Regions from separate parts of the Streptomyces sp. NPDC048637 genome, predicted to be linked through region 2. Evidence: riboswitches for the same ligand, from Rfam matches in the RefSeq annotation. Region 2 holds a riboswitch; each other region holds the start of a gene.
What was found. Region 2 has a riboswitch for glycine ahead of cycA (D-serine/D-alanine/glycine transporter). Riboswitches for the same ligand answer to the same signal wherever they lie in the genome.
Positions count from the first base shown of each region.

Region 1: another riboswitch for glycine. It lies ahead of gcvP (aminomethyl-transferring glycine dehydrogenase); the one in region 2 lies ahead of cycA (D-serine/D-alanine/glycine transporter).
Region 3: another riboswitch for glycine. It lies ahead of gcvT (glycine cleavage system aminomethyltransferase GcvT); the one in region 2 lies ahead of cycA (D-serine/D-alanine/glycine transporter).

Region 1 is NZ_JBEZHQ010000009.1:224,732-228,001, reverse strand. Features, by position in the region: gene AB0C46_RS15245 (DNA polymerase IV) at 1-979, shown strand, start outside; gene AB0C46_RS15240 (PRC-barrel domain-containing protein) at 886-1,272, opposite strand; glycine riboswitch at 1,387-1,483, shown strand; gene gcvP (aminomethyl-transferring glycine dehydrogenase) at 1,672-3,270, shown strand, end outside.
Region 2 is NZ_JBEZHQ010000019.1:133,712-136,981, reverse strand. Features, by position in the region: gene gcvP (aminomethyl-transferring glycine dehydrogenase) at 1-697, opposite strand, end outside; glycine riboswitch at 848-942, opposite strand; glycine riboswitch at 1,277-1,373, shown strand; glycine riboswitch at 1,374-1,465, shown strand; gene cycA (D-serine/D-alanine/glycine transporter) at 1,748-3,220, shown strand.
Region 3 is NZ_JBEZHQ010000025.1:104,437-107,706, reverse strand. Features, by position in the region: gene AB0C46_RS27280 (enhanced serine sensitivity protein SseB) at 1-85, opposite strand, end outside; gene AB0C46_RS27275 (AAA family ATPase) at 207-854, opposite strand; glycine riboswitch at 1,153-1,248, shown strand; gene gcvT (glycine cleavage system aminomethyltransferase GcvT) at 1,401-2,528, shown strand; gene gcvH (glycine cleavage system protein GcvH) at 2,658-3,035, shown strand; gene glyA (serine hydroxymethyltransferase) at 3,163-3,270, shown strand, end outside.

The DNA.
Region 1 (3,270 bases), on a different contig from region 2:
CAAGCCGGATGGGCTGGTGGTGATCGAGCCGGGCACCGAACGGGAGCTGCTGGGCCCGATGACGGTGCGGACGCTGCCCGGGGTGGGTCCCGCGACGGCCGAGACGCTGCGCAGGGCCGGGATCCACACCGTCGCGGAGACCGCGGAGGCCGGTGAGGCCGAGCTGGTGCGGCTGCTGGGCAAGGCGCATGGTGCCGGGCTGTATGCGATGGCGCTGGGGCAGGACGACCGGCCCGTGGTGGCCGAGCGGGACGCGAAATCCATCTCGGTCGAGGACACCTTCGAGGTCGATCTGACCGACCGGACTCGGGTACGGAGCGAGGTGCTGCGGCTGGCGGACCGGTGTGTACAGCGGCTGCGGGCGGCCGGGCGCTCCGGGCGCACGGTGGTCATCAAGGTGCGCAACTACGACTTCTCGACGCTGACCCGTTCCGAGACGCTGCGCGGGCCCACCGACGACCCGGCGGTGATACGGGAGGCGGCTGTGCGCCTGCTGGAGATGGTGGACACCACCGGCGGGGTGCGGCTGCTGGGCGTGGGCGTGAGTGGCCTGGCGGACTTCACACAGGAGGATCTGTTCGCCCAGCTGGCGACGGAGCGGGAGGCGGCGGAGACCGCGACGGCAGCGGCGGCGGAGCAGGCCGCCGGGGGCACGGAGCAGGCCGGGGCCGAGGAGGAGCGGCCGCGGCGCTGGCACCCGGGGCTGGACGTGGTGCACGACGAGTACGGCGCCGGCTGGGTACAGGGGAGCGGGGTGGGGAGAGTGACCGTACGCTTCGAAACGCCATGGTCCGCACCGGGGAGGGTGCGGACCTTTGCTGTCGAGGACCCGGCGCTGCGGCCGGGGGAGCCCCTGCCGCTGGTGGGCGGGGCGCCGGCGGGTGATCAGTCGTCCGAGCCGGCGATCTTGCCGAAGTTCTTGTCGCGGGAGGCGGGGGACACCGGATCGGAGGTCGGGGAAGAAATATCCAGTCGGTAGTGGTGATAGAGCTGAAGTTCCTGCTCAGGGGAGAGATGGCGGCCCACGCCGAAGTCCGGCGCGTCCTTGATCAGCTTGCGGTCGTAAGGAATGTGCAGGCCCTCACCGACCATTTTGCTGGGCTCCAGGGGGACGAACGCATCCCGGCTGAAGAGTCCGGTGCGCACGGCCGCCCACTCCGGTTCCCCCGTCGCATCGTCGAGGTAGACCTCGTCGATGGTCCCTATTTTCGCGCCGTTACGGTCGAACGCTTTGCGGCCGATCAGGCTTCGGGGATCGATATCGGTTTGCACGGCCCCTCCAATTGGTCGCAACTGCCCTGTGACAACTACCAAACGGCACATTTCATGCCCTGGCCACTCGAAGGATCCTTCGAGTGGCGCGCTGGTAGGCTGGCGATTGGCCGCAGACCCCGTGCGGGAGAGTCCTTGTCGTTCGCGACCAGGGCGCCGAAGGAGCAAATCCTCCCCGGAATCTCTCAGGCACACGTACCGCATGGACGAGGTCACTCTGGAAAGCAGGGCGGGCCGCGGAAGGCACAGCGCCGGGACCCCTCCTCACCGACGGTGAAAGCCGGACCGCCATGTGCGGGCCGGTGAAGCTCTCAGGTTGAGATGACAGAGGGGGAGGCCGTCCGGGCACCCGTGCCGTGGTGCCCCTCGTAGGTCGTATTGACCAGGAGGCCCCCGCAGATGACCACCAATCGCATCTCCTTGACCGAGCTGGAACGCGGCACCCCCTTCGAGCGCCGGCACATCGGTCCCGACCACGCGGCGCAGGCGAAGATGCTCGCGCACATCGGATTCGGGTCGCTGGACGAGCTCACCGCCGCTGCCGTGCCCGATGTGATCAAGAGCGCCGAGGCGCTCGGCCTGCCGCACGCCCGTACCGAGGCCGAGGTGCTCAAGGAGCTGGAGGGCCTGGCGGACCGCAATCAGGTCCTGTCGTCCATGATCGGACTCGGCTACTACGGCACGTTCACCCCGCCGGTGATCCTGCGCAATGTCATGGAGAACCCGGCCTGGTACACGGCGTACACGCCCTACCAGCCGGAGATCTCGCAGGGCCGCCTGGAGGCGCTGCTGAACTTCCAGACGATGGTCGCCGACCTGACCGGGCTGCCCACCTCCGGCGCCTCGCTGCTGGACGAGGGCACCGCCGCCGCCGAGGCGATGGCTCTTGCCCGCCGGGTCGGCAAGGTCAAGCAGGGCGTCTTCCTGGTCGACGCCGACTGTCTGCCGCAGACCATCGCCGTGATCGAGACCCGTGCGGAGCCCACGGGCGTCGAGGTCGTGGTCGCGGACCTGTCCGACGGCATTCCGGCCGAGATCGCCGAGCGCGGTGTCTTCGGTGTGCTGCTGCAGTACCCGGGAGCCTCCGGTGCGGTGCGTGACCCCCGCGCCGTGATCGAGCAGGCCCACGAGCTGGGCGCGATCGTCACCGTCGCCGCCGATCTGCTCGCCCTGACGCTGCTGACCTCGCCCGGTGAGCTCGGCGCGGACATCGCCGTCGGCACCACCCAGCGCTTCGGCGTCCCGATGGGCTTCGGCGGACCGCACGCCGGCTTCATGGCCGTCCGTGACCAGTTCGCCCGCAGCCTCCCCGGCCGTCTGGTGGGCGTCTCCGTCGACGCCGACGGCAACAAGGCCTACCGCCTGGCGCTGCAGACCCGTGAGCAGCACATCCGCCGGGAGAAGGCCACCAGCAACATCTGCACCGCGCAGGTGCTGCTCGCGGTCATGGCCGGGATGTACGCGGTCTACCACGGCCCCGAGGGCCTGCGGACCATCGCCCGGCGCACCCACCGCTACGCCGCGATCCTCGCCGAGGGCCTGCGGGCCGGCGGGGTGGAGGTCCTGCACGGTGCGTACTTCGACACGCTGACCGCGCGGGTGCCCGGCCGGGCCGCCGAGGTCGCCGCCGCCGCCCGGGAGGCCGGTGTCAACCTCCGGCAGGTCGACGCGGACCTGGTCGGCATCGCCTGTGACGAGACCACCGGGCGTGCGCAGCTGGCCGGTGTCTGGGGCGCCTTCGGGGTGCCCGGTGACGTCGAGCAGCTGGACGCGGCCGCCGCCGAAGCGCTGCCGCAGGCGCTGCTGCGTCACGACGACTACCTCGCCCACCCGGTCTTCCACGAGTACCGCTCCGAGACCGCGATGCTGCGCTACCTGCGCACCCTCGCCGACAAGGACTACGCGCTGGACCGCGGCATGATCCCGCTCGGCTCCTGCACGATGAAGCTGAACGCCACCACCGAGATGGAGCCGGTCACCTGGCCCGCGTTCGGCCAG
Region 2 (3,270 bases):
CGGCGGTCACCTCGCGCAGGTCGCGGACGGCTCCCGAGCAGCCGGGGTAGGACAGCACGACCCCGAAGAAGTCGTTCTCCTCCGGCAGTGGCTCGGCGACGTCGATCTCGACGATCTCGATGCCGACCGCGGCTGCACGCGTGCGCAGGACGTCGAGGGTCTGCGGCAGGGTGTCGCGGTCGACCAGGACGCGGGGGCGCCTCTTGCCGGCGACACGACGCATGACCGTGACGGCCTCGGCGACCGCCGTGGCCTCGTCGAGCAGCGACGCGTTGGCGGTCGGCAGTCCGGTGAGGTCGCCGATCATGGTCTGGAAGTTGATCAATGCCTCGAGCCGGCCCTGGCTGATCTCCGGCTGGTAGGGCGTGTAGGCGGTGTACCACGACGGGTCTTCCAGCACATTGCGCCGGATCACCGCGGGCGTGGTGGTCGCGTGGTAGCCGAGTCCGCTCATCGGGACGGCCACGGTGTTCCTGCTCGCGAGCTCCTGCAGCTCGGCGCGGGCCTCGGTCTCGGTGGCGGCGGCAGGCAGGTTCAGGTCGGACGTGCTGCGGATGCCGCTCGGGACGGCGGCGTCGATGAGCGCGGCCAGCGTCGGGTAGCCGACTTCGGCCAGCATCTTGGCGCGGTCGGCGTCGCCGACGCCGATATGGCGGGTGGCGAACTCACCCGACGCGGAGGACTCGGGGAAGGTCATGGTGGGAGGCTCCCTGTGGGGGCACCGCGAACGCGGCACCGTGGATGGGTGGCCTCCCCGCTCTGTCATCGGTACCTGAGAGCTTCACCGCCGGGTCGGGCGGTTTGCACCGTGGGCGCAGGACATGACGTCCTGTCTTTCCAGAGTCGCCTAGCCGAAGCGGTAGTTGGGCCTGAGAGATTCTGGGGAGAGTTGCTCCTTCGGCGCCTCGCCAGGGTGGGCGAGGGCTCTCCCGCTTCGGTTCGAACAGCGCGATGTGGAGTTGTGGGGCCCGACCGTAGGGCCGGTTGGTGGTGGCGTCAAGGCGGTCCAGCGCCCTGACGATCCTGGTGACCGCCGGGTACGCCGAGAATCGGGCGGGCGCCGCGGAGGAGGCAACGTACGGGCACCGGAACACAGCCGTCAAGAGTCCGCTCGGTGTACGTGCCGGTAACGGATCGGCCCAGGATGCGCGCCTTGAGCTGCACAAACGCCGTCCCCCACGGGCGAGTGCCGTACTACTCGAAAGTAATGTCCAGCGTTCGGTCGGTCCCTTGACCGGTCGCAGATGTGGCCCTAGCCTCACCGCACATTGCCGTTCACCCCGGAGCGGGAGAGCACTGGATCAGCCAGACCCAGGCGCCGAAGGAGCAACACCTCCCCGGAAACTCTCAGGCATCCCTACCGCTCGGGCAGGCAACTCTGAAAAGCAGGCGCTGACGCGCCTCGCCCACGGTGCAAGCCGCGTGCTGCGCGCGGCGAAGCTCTCAGGCTCATGACAGAGGGGGAGGCTCACTCGGCCGTACGGGCTCCTGCCCGTGCTCGACATTCGAGGAGCCCCTGATGGCTGTTCCGCCGCCGCTCCCCTGACCGCCACTGCGTGCCGGCTCCCGGGCTGATCTTCGATCTACTATGTGGGACCGTTCAGCGTACTGACACCGTTCCTGTCGGCTGCCGCAGGTCCGCGCGCAGCCCCACCCTGCCGCTCGCCCCCTGTGGGCGCGTGGTCATGCTCCAAGATGCCCCCTGTCCCGTGCCCGCACGGGTCTTGAGATCCGCGAGGTTTTGCCCATGCCTGAACGCAGTGACACCGGCTCGACCACCGTGTCGGCCGGATCCACTCCCCCGCCCGAAGGTGAGCAACACCTCTCCCGTCAGCTGTCCAACCGGCACATCCAGCTCATCGCGATCGGCGGTGCGATCGGAACCGGCCTGTTCATGGGCTCGGGCAAGACGATCTCGCTGGCCGGGCCCTCGGTGATCTTCGTCTACATGATCATCGGGGTGATGCTCTTCTTCGTGATGCGGGCGATGGGCGAGCTGCTGCTCTCCAACCTGCGTTACAAGTCCTTCGCCGACTTCGCAGCCGACCTGCTGGGGCCGTGGGCCGGCTTCTTCACGGGCTGGACTTACTGGTTCTGCTGGATCGTCACCGGCATCGCCGACGTCATCGCGATCTCCGGGTATGTGACCTACTGGTGGCACGACCTACCGCTGTGGATACCGGCGCTGGCCGCCGTCGTCCTCTTGATCGCCTTGAATCTGCCCACCGTGAAGGCGTTCGGCGAGACCGAGTTCTGGTTCGCGCTGATCAAGATCGTCGCGATCGTGGCGCTGATCGTCGTCGGGCTGGTCATGGTGTTCGGTCACTTCCAGGCGCCCGGGGGCGCGGCGGCAAGCTTCTCCAACCTCTGGAACGACGGAGGGTTCTTCCCCACCGGCCCCATGGGGTGCGTCGCGGGATTCCAGATCGCGACCTTCGCCTTCGTCGGCATCGAACTGGTCGGCACCACCGCGGCCGAGGCGGAGAACCCGGAGCGGAACCTGCCCAAGGCGATCAACTCGATCCCGGTGCGCGTGATGCTCTTCTATGTCGTCGCGCTGATCGTGATCATTTCGGTCACGCCCTGGCGCGAGATCAGTGCGGACCGCAGTCCGTTCGTCGTGATGTTCACTCTTGCCGGTCTGGGGATCGCCGCCTCGGCGATCAACTTCGTGGTGCTGACCTCGGCCGCCTCGTCTGCGAACTCGGGCATCTACTCCACCTCACGGATGGTGTACGGGTTGGCCCGGGAAGGCGACGCCCCGGCGCGCTTCGGCAGACTCACCTCCAGGAAGGTACCGGCCAACGCCCTGCTCCTCTCCGGGGTGTTTCTGCTCGCCGGTGTGGTCATGGTCGCCATGGACGACTCGATCATCGAGGCCTTCACCCTGGTGACCACCGTGTCCGCCGTGCTCTTCATCTTCGTCTGGTCGATCATCCTGATCAGCTACCTCGTGTATCGCAAGCGTCGTCCGCACCTGCACGAGGCGTCGCAGTTCAAGATGCCCGGCGGCATCGTCATGTGCTACGTCGTGCTCGTGTTCTTCGTGTTCCTCCTCTGGGCGCTGACCCAGGAACCCGACACGCTGCGGGCCTTGCTGGTGACCCCGGTGTGGTTCGTCATCCTCGGCATCGCGTGGGCGGGGCTCCGCCGTCGCCCGGGCCACGCCGCCCGTGAAGCGGCCTTCCGTTCCGAACTGCACAACGCGCAGCAGGACTGATACGGCCACCGGGCCCATAAACCGGCACCCATCGCGAGCGCCGTTCCCGG
Region 3 (3,270 bases), on a different contig from region 2:
GGTGCCCGACCGAAGCGGACAGCACCTCTTCGAGCTCGTTCGCCGGCCATGCCAGCTGCGGTATCCCCTGCTCCGGAAATGTCATGTGCACCCACCCGTTCCAAACCGCGCCATCTGGCCAAAGACCCTAGACGAGAAGGGGGGCGGTGCGGCGTGCGGGGGCCGCGTGCGGCGACCAGGGCGACGCGCCCCAGGGGTGCCTGTGCCTAGTGGAAGCTGACCGTCTCCAGCGTGCTCGCCGTCCGCCGGTCGAGGAGGACGGCCGAGCAGAAGCCCTCCGGCAGCCGGGCCGACTCCGCGGCGCCGACCAGCCGGCCCACCGCCCTGCGGTGCCGTGCGAAGGCGTACCCCGACACCCCGCGTCCCCGTGACTCCTGGCCGGAAAGCGCCACCTCGGGCGCCACATCGAGCAGCACCAGATGTGCCCCGCGGCCGCCGCGCAGCGCCGACCGCGCGATCCAGCGGCGCACCCACGCCAGCGTCCCGCAGTCGTGCACGACCACACTGTCGCCGGAGCGCAGCGCACGGCCCAGGGTCAGATAGTGGGCGGCCCGGACCAGCGGGCGGTAGAGGCCGTACGGCAGCCGGCGCAGTCTGCCGCGCTCCCAGCGCTCGCGGACGTCCTGGGAATCTATGCGGTGCACCACGGAGCCGTGCCCGTCCAGCGACGGCACGAGACGGTGCATGAGGGTGCTCTTGCCGCTGCCCGGAAGCCCGGAGACCACGACCAGATCGCCGGCCGGAAACCGCAGCTCGGCGGCGTCATCCGGCCGCTCGTCGCCCCGCAGGTCCACGACCTCGGTGCGGCGCCCCGGCCGGATGACGGCCCGCGGCGCACGGCCGGCCCGGGACATGGCGGCGGACGGCGCCGTCCGCACGGCGTCCGGGGGCACGACCCCTGAAGTCGCCCCGAATGCCGCTTCGCTGTGCACCGTGATCGCCCTCCCCGCCCGTTCTGGTCCGGTTCGAGTCCGTCCCTTACCCGCAGAGTGTCAAGAAAAGGTAATGCCCATCAAGGCGATTGTCCGATCTGCCCACGTCATGGGCGGGGCGGTGGACGGGGCTCCTCTATCCGGCATTCCCGTGCAATGATGTGGCCGCCGCGTGCACACCACAGCTCATCTGTGCACCGCCAACTGCATACCGGCCGCTTGAACCCGTGCGGGAGAGTCCCCGGCCGCCATGGCGGGGCGCCGAAGGAGCAAGTCCTCCCTTGAATCTCTCAGGCCCCTATACCGCGCGGGCGAGGCAGATCTGAAAAGCGAGCCACTGCCCGGCTGACAGGGCGGCTCCACCCAAGGTGCAAACCGGGTCCGTTCGCGGGATCCCGGTGAACCTCTCAGGTTCCGATGACAGATGGGGAGAACGTCTTGTTCACCCCTGCCTGGGAGCCCAGAACCATGACTGATGCCCCCCGCCGCACCGCACTGGATGCCACGCATCGCACGCTCGGCGCCACCATGACCGACTTCGCCGGCTGGGACATGCCACTGCGCTACAGCAGCGAGCGCGACGAGCATGTCGCCGTCCGCACCCGCGCCGGCCTCTTCGACCTCTCCCACATGGGCGAGATCACCGTCACCGGCCCGCAGGCCGCCGACCTCCTCGACTACGCGCTGGTCGGCAACATCGGCGGCGTCAAGACGGGCCGCGCCCGCTACACCATGATCTGCGAGGCCGAGGGCGGCATCCTCGACGACCTGATCGTCTACCGCCTGGCCGACCAGGAGTACATGGTCGTCGCCAACGCCTCCAACGCCCAGGTGGTGCTGGACGCGCTGACCGCGCGGGCGGGCGGTTTCGACACCGCGATCCGCGACGACCGGGACGCCTACGCCCTGCTCGCGGTGCAGGGCCCGGAGTCCCCCGGCATCCTCAAGAAGCTGACGGACGCCGATCTGGACGGTCTGAAGTACTACGCCGGGCTGCCCGGCACGGTCGCCGGTGTGCAGGCGCTGATCGCCCGTACCGGATACACCGGTGAGGACGGCTTCGAGCTGTTCGTCCGGCCGGCGGACGCGGTCGCCCTCTGGGCGGCGCTGACCGAGGCCGGCCAGGACGCCGGTCTGGTGCCCTGCGGTCTCTCCTGCCGCGACACCCTGCGCCTGGAGGCGGGCATGCCGCTGTACGGGCATGAGCTGACCACCGCGACCACGCCGTTCGACGCGGGCCTGGGCCGGGTCGTGAAGTTCGAGAAGACCTCCAACGACGGGGACTTCGTGGGCCGCGCCGCGCTGGCGGCGGCCGCCGAGCGCGCCGAGACGCAGCCGCCGCGCAAGCTGGTGGGCCTGATCGCCTCGGGCCGCCGGGTGCCGCGGGCCGGATACCCGGTCGTCACGGCCGACGGCACGGTCATCGGCGAGGTCACTTCCGGGGCCCCGTCCCCCACGCTCGGCAAGCCGATCGCCATCGCCTATGTCGACGCCGCCTACGCCACACCGGGCACCGAGGGTGTCTGCGTGGACATTCGTGGAAGCCATGAGCCGTACGAGGTCACCGCGCTGCCGTTCTACAAGCGGCAGAAGTAGCGGTTCCCCCGCGGCAGACCCGGCGGTGGCGCGCGCCCGCGCGTCTCACTGTGCAAGACACTCCCCCGGACGTCGTCCGGGAGGTGCCCCGATTCACGATCACACCCTCGCGTACAGGAGAATCGAGCCATGAGCAACCCCCAGCAGCTGCGCTACAGCAAGGAGCACGAGTGGCTGTCGGGCGCCGAGGACGGCGCCTCGACGGTCGGCATCACCGAGCACGCGGCCAACGCGCTCGGCGACGTCGTCTACGTACAGCTCCCTGAGGTGGGCTCCACGGTCGCGGCGGGCGAGACCTGCGGCGAGCTGGAGTCGACCAAGTCGGTCAGCGATCTCTACTCGCCCGTCGACGGTGAGATCACCGAGATCAACGAGGATGTCGTCAATGACCCCTCGCTGGTGAACTCCGCCCCGTTCGAGGGTGGTTGGCTGTTCAAGGTGAAGATCAGCGGCGAGCCGGGCGAACTGCTCTCGGCCGACGAGTACGCCGCCTTCATCCAGAGCTGAGCCCCCGGCTCTCCCCCGCTCCCGGCTTCGCCCGGACGGGGGGCCTCCGACCCGCCACCGCCCGCGCGGAAGCTCTCCGGACTCCGTCCGGGGACCTCCTCGCGCCCCTGACTCCCCAGGAAGACTCATGTCGCTTCTGAACAGCTCCCTCCATGAGCTCGACCCCGACGTCGCCGCCGCCGTCGACGCCGAACTCCACCGCCAGCAGTCCACCCTCGAAATGATCGCGTCGGAG